One region of the Cytobacillus sp. Hz8 genome, then DNA from elsewhere that is predicted to be linked to it. Evidence: predicted binding sites of a transcription regulator. Region 1 holds the regulator's gene; the other holds the start of a gene.

Evidence for each region. The regulator Rex, encoded in region 1, represses fermentation and respiration genes when NADH is low (regulators of the CRP and FNR family bind a similar motif). The targets are predictions, from matches to a motif close to TTGTGAAATATTTCACAA.
Region 2: ric (iron-sulfur cluster repair di-iron protein) is a predicted target of Rex. The motif match lies at 1,356-1,373, and genes of this name have one in related genera.

Annotation. Positions count from the first base shown of each region.
Region 1 covers NZ_JBHKFI010000015.1:106,422-109,625, forward strand. Annotated here, with positions in the region: gene ACE38V_RS16935 (CPBP family intramembrane glutamic endopeptidase) at 137-868, shown strand; gene ACE38V_RS16940 (YdiK family protein) at 869-1,075, shown strand; gene ACE38V_RS16945 (redox-sensing transcriptional repressor Rex) at 1,129-1,779, opposite strand; gene moaC (cyclic pyranopterin monophosphate synthase MoaC) at 1,799-2,293, opposite strand; gene ACE38V_RS16955 (ABC transporter ATP-binding protein) at 2,422-3,204, shown strand, end outside.
Region 2 covers NZ_JBHKFI010000001.1:124,540-127,743, reverse strand. Annotated here, with positions in the region: gene ACE38V_RS00675 (molybdopterin molybdotransferase MoeA) at 1-175, opposite strand, end outside; gene ACE38V_RS00670 (methyl-accepting chemotaxis protein) at 347-1,306, opposite strand; gene ric (iron-sulfur cluster repair di-iron protein) at 1,501-2,202, shown strand; gene moaA (GTP 3',8-cyclase MoaA) at 2,368-3,204, opposite strand, start outside.

The DNA of each region.
Region 1 (3,204 bases):
CCATTTGAAACAAAGGGCAATTTATTAGTAGAATGAGAATAAAGTGAAATTCGATGCTGCTCATATTTTACTAACAACTGGGTACCCAATGATCAGCTTATTATTATAGGAGAAACGAAAAAGGAGACAAATCATTTTGAAAAAAGAATACTGGCTTATCATCATCGCCTACATAATCATGCAGTTTTCAAGCTTTATCGGCGTTCCATTCATTTCATTAATGGGAGAGGCTTTAGGAATCAGTCAGAGAAAATTGCAAATATATTCAGTATCCATTTGGCTTGTTATCAGCTTCGCCGTTACTTTAGTGATTGTTTTATTCTTATTAAGAAAGGAAATGCTACACTATAATAGAAACAAACCTTTGGCACCTGTAAGCAACTCGATTTTATGGGCAGTTGGAGGTGTATTTTTAGCCCTTTTCGCTCAAGGAATTGCAGCAAGAATTGAAAGCCTCCTCGGCATCGAAATGGGTTCAGAAAATACGCAGCAAATCATCCATTTAATCAATACTTACCCGATTGTTATTCTTGTCACTTCCATCATTGGACCGATGTTGGAGGAAATTGTTTTTCGAAAAATCATTTTCGGTTCCCTACATAAACGATTTAATTTCCTGATATCGGCACTAATTAGTTCCATTATTTTTGCTTTAGCACATGGAGAGCCTGAGCACATCCTTTTATATTCAGCAATGGGTTTTACCTTTGCATTTCTTTATGTCAAAACAAATCGCATTCTTGTACCGATGTTTGCTCATGTGGCGATGAATACATTTGTGGTTTTAGTTCAATCCATTTATAAGAATGACCTCGAAAGAATGATACATGATGCGGAAAAAATTCAAGGTTTTATCGGAGGACTTTAAATGAGGCAATCACCCCTTTATTCCGGGATCTTATATATATTCTTGGGGATATTATTCATCTTTTTTGCTATTCAAAATATCCAAGAAGATGGACAGTGGCGGTTTTTCACTTACCTGCTCGTAATATTAGCCACCTTTGATTTAGGATCAGGCATTAGAATGATCTCCTTTCACTTTAAAATTAAAAAAATTCAAAATCGAAAATAATAAAAAGCGGCTTATTTTATGAAGACGATTCATTAAAAATAAGCCGCTTTTCTTTAGTCTTGTTTCCCATTTGGGTAATGTTTCAAAAAATAGACTAATGATTGCAGTTCTACTGCTAAATCGATATGATGAATACGAATGGAAGAAGGTACTGTTAACCTGGCAGGAGTAAAGTTAAGAATTCCCTTTACATTCACTTTTGCCAAACGATCCGTGATCGATTGTGCAACAGGTGCTGGAATCGTTAAGATGACAACTTGAATGTCTTCGTCTACCAAAACCTTCTCTAAATCATCCATATGATAGACAGGGATATCCCCAATTTTCGTTCCAACCTTGGACGAATCAACATCAAAGGCTACTTCAATTTTCGTATTGTTATTTTTCAAAAAATTGTAATTTAAAAACGCCGTACCTAAATTACCCACCCCAATTAAGGCAACCTTTGTTAATTCATCCTGATCCAAGGTTTTACGAAAAAAGGATAGAAGATAATTGACGTTGTAGCCATAACCTTTTTTCCCTAATGCACCAAAATAGGAAAAATCCCGGCGAATCGTCGCAGAATCCACCTTCACCGCTTCGCTGAGTTCTGAAGAAGAGACTCTTTGCTTGCCAGATGAGTGTAGGTTTTTTAGAAACCGATAATATAACGGCAATCTTTTCGCAGTCGCTTGTGGGATTTTCATCGTACCATTACTCACTTCTTTTCCCCCCAATCATTTAAATTTTCTCTTTTCTTTTGTAGTCGCCACTCTTTCCACCAGATTTCTCAAGTAAATAAGTCTCTCCAATTATCATCCCTTTATCTAAGGCTTTGCACATGTCATATACGGTTAAGGCACACACAGATGCGGCTGTTAACGCTTCCATTTCTACACCTGTATTTCCCTTCGTTTTCACTGTGGCAATCATAACAAGCCTATAATTTTCTTCAGCTTCCTCTTCCCAGTGAAAAGCAATATCGACACCTGTTAATGGTATTGGATGACACATTGGGATGATTTCCCATGTTTTTTTGCAGGCCATTATCCCTGCTACTTGAGCAACTGCGAGAACATCACCTTTCTTGATTTGATTATTCGTAATCCCATTATAGATTTCTTGATTGACTATAATACTTGACTGCGCTTTGGCAATACGAATTGTTTCGGGCTTATCCCCTACATCCACCATTTTGGCTCTGCCTTCTTCATTAAAATGGGTAAATTTCAAAATATCAACACCTCACTTAGAATGATACACTATTTTTTCCCTACTGTGTATTAACATTGTACATTTATTCACAAATATTGATGAACATTGACGAATACGTTACACTATCTCTAGATGCAGGGGTGAAAGAGATGATTTTATTACAAGTTAATGGGTTAACTAAATATTACGGAGCTGACCTTATTTTATCGAATATAAAGCTTGAAGTCCAAACGCGCGACCGCATTGCCTTAGTAGGCCGAAACGGCGCGGGTAAATCAACATTATTAAAAATGATTGCTGGAAAAATGTCCTATGATGCTGGCGAAGTGATAAAGCCAAAGGACGTTTCCATTGGCTATTTAGCACAAAATACTGGGCTAGAATCAGAATTATCAATTTGGGATGAGATGCTGACTGTTTTTCAACAGGTAAGAGATTTAGAACAAGATCTTCGAAGATTAGAGGAAAAAATGGCAAATCCCGCTATTTATGATAACAATACAGAATATGAACGAATCATAAAAGAATATGATACACTCCAAGTGAAATTTAAAGAAATGGGAGGTTATCAGTATGAGGCCGATATCCGCTCTATCTTACATGGGTTGAATTTCCAAACCTTTGATTATTCCACCAAAATTGCCAGTCTTAGCGGCGGACAGAAGACACGTTTAGCTCTTGGGAAGCTTCTCCTTACAAAACCCGATATCTTAATCTTGGACGAGCCTACCAACCATTTAGATATTGAAACCCTGTCTTGGCTTGAACAGTATCTGCAAAGCTATGATGGTGCAATATTAATTGTTTCACATGATCGCTACTTCCTAGATAAAGTAGTGAACCAAGTATATGAGATTTCGCGAAAACATATTAGTAAGTTTAAAGGAAATTATAGCGCTTATTTGGATCAAAAAGCGGAGAATTTCGAAAGA
Region 2 (3,204 bases), on a different contig from region 1:
CATCATATGGAGAGCGATTAAAATGAGGAACATCATTCGTCGCAATTATATCCTCGGCAAGGAAACGACCATAACTTTCATTAATTGAAACCGCTTCCTTTGATCCAGCAACTGATTGATCCATTACTCTATGTACAGCTTCACTAACAGGTATCGGTGTTCTTCTATTAAGCAATATGTCCACTCCTTATATCTCTACATAATAAATTTCCATTTCTAGTTCTATTATAAACATCACCAAATAGAACTTACATGATAAATCTCACAATTCGCCATCATATAAAAAAAGCAAGAATTTCTTCATTAAAGTAGAAGAGAAATTCAAGCTTTTTAGAAAAATCTTATTCTATTCTAAATTTTCATGACCCTTTAATTGTGAGATACCATTTTCTAGTTTTCTATCAACAATTTTTGCTGCTTCAATATGATCCATAATAAGATGATTGACTTCATCAAAAATAATGCCTGTATTTTGCATTTCATTCAGTGCATTTTGACATGATTCATTTTGATCCTTAATCAAGGCCTGAACATTTTGAACCTGATCCCTTACATCGATGATTATATGTTCTATTTCGGATATTTTAAGCGTTGTTTGTTTCCCAAAATCAACACCAGATTGAACGAGATGAAATAGCTCATTTGTATTTGTAACCGCACTATCGATATCCTTTTGGAATGTTTGTGTTAGCTCCATAATCCCTTGAGAGCTTGAAGCTGTTTCCTCGGCTAATTTTCTTACTTCCTCAGCAACAACAGAGAATCCTTTTCCATATTCACCTGCACGCGCCGCCTCAATGGAAGCATTCAAGGCAAGTAAATTGGTTTGTTCAGCAATCCCTTTAATCATAAAAACAATTTCATCAATTTGCTTTGAACGTTGTCCGACCATTTTTATTGCTTCTAAATTTTGTTGCATTTCTTGACCTAAGTTATCAATTAACGTTTGCATATTATTTACAATGGATTGTCCCTCTTGACCACTTACCTCCATCACTTCAGCTGCGTGAATAAGTTCTGCGCCCTTTTCATTCATCTCATTTGCTTTCTGTGATGAAGTTTCCACCTGATAACTTGCCTTTTCGAAATGATCCTTAATTTTTGAAACTAAATGAGCCATTTCTCCATGCTGACCATTCACTTTCTCATGTTGATCGATGGTTGTTAGCATTTCAGCCTGTAAATTGTTGATTATGGTCTTCATACCTTGATCTTTTTGCATCAACTGTGATTGTAATTGATCAATCTTTTCTAATAACCGTTGATTTTCATCTATTAAAAATTTTTTCTTATTATTTTGAAACATCATCATTCCACCTTTTATCAGGATCCACAATACAAACATTATATTGTATTTGTGAGATTATTAACAACTTTATATTACAACTATCTGCATCCACCAACAATTTCATCAACAACTGTGATTCGGGTCACGAACTTTTTTGAGAGAACCCTTTATGATTAACACATAGTAAAAATACGATAAAAGGAGATCCAAAAATGAACAATCCTTTCTCTAAAACTTCTTTAGTAAGAGATATTGTCAACGAACTACCTAAATCAAGTGATGTCTTCAAAAAATATAGAATTGACTTTTGCTGTGGCGGAAATATCCCATTAAATGAAGCCGCTTCTGAACGTGCTGTTAATATTGATGAATTAATGGCTCAATTAGAAGAAATTTATGTAGCAGGCGAAAATGCAAAAGAGGATATTGAGGTTTGGACCAATTCAAAATCTGATGTCATCATTGAGCATATCAAGAAGCATTATCATCGGACATTAGAGGAAGAACTTGCAAGCTTAAGTCCATATGTTACAAAAATCGCGAAAGTCCATGGAGAACGTCATCCTGAATTAATACAGGTTCATGCCTTATTTTATGAATTAAAGAAAGAGCTTTTGGAGCATACCGCTAAAGAAGAGGCAACTGTATTCCCCATGCTATTAAAACTGGATGAACCAAATGTTGAAAATCGTGAAGAGATTATACAACACATTATTGAGCTTGAAAAAGAACACGATCATGCGGGTGCCATTCTAAAAGAACTTAGAGAGATTACATCCGATTTCGAACCACCTCTCGATGCCTGTGGTACTTATCGTTTAGTGTTTAGCCGTCTCGAAGGACTTGAAGGACATACATTCATGCATGTCCATCTTGAAAATAATATTCTATTTCCACGTTATTTAGAAGCTTAAATATTGAAAAAGCTGCGAAGATTGTTTCGCAGCTTTTTTCAATTTTTAAATGAGAAGAATTGCTCTACTTTGAGTCTAATGCAGACAAACTTCATATCTTATATTGCATTCAAGACTGCACACAAAATTTTTCTACAAAAACAAAAACCGACCTTTTACAGTCGGTTATCCACCAATATATGACATCTCTATTTTCTTTCGGTTAGCCACGGTTTCTGCTGTGCGTTCATCAGAATATCGGTCCGTACGGTGATTCCATATATCGATGATTCGTTTTGCCATTTCTTCATCAGAATTTCCTTCCCTCATGAAATTCTTCATATCATGGCCATTCCCGCTGAATAGACAAGTATAAATCTTCCCATCTGCTGATAGTCTTGCTCTCGTACAGCTTGAACAGAAAGCTTCTGAAACAGAAGTAATAAATCCTACTTCCACTTGGGTACCCTTATAACGATAGCGCTTTGCAACCTCTCCAAAATAGTCTGGATACAAAGATTCTAATTCAAAATGTTCGTTAAGAATCTGGAAAATTTCTTTTTTCGTAACAACATCATCCATGCGCCAGCCGTTTGTACTGCCAACATCCATATATTCAATAAAGCGCAGTTGAATTTGTTGTTCCTTGCAATACTTAGCCATTGGAACGATTTCCGAATCATTTAAACCTTTTTTCACAACCATATTTACCTTTATTCCAAGTCCGGCTTCCTTAGCTGCATGAATTCCATCAAGCACAGGCTGAACCCCAACCTGACGACCATTAATTTCACCAAAGAGCTTATCGTTTAAGCTGTCAAGACTCACATTGACCCGCTTTAAACCAGCTTCCTTTAAGGCATCAGCTTGTTTTGTTAGCAGCACCCCATTTGTTGTTAAAGCAATATCTTTAATTCCTTCTATTTTCGCAAGATTATTTACCAAGACAGGCAAATCCTTCCGCAATAAAGGTTCTCCACCTGTTAACCGAATTTTTTCAACTCCCAGCTCCGCGAAAATATG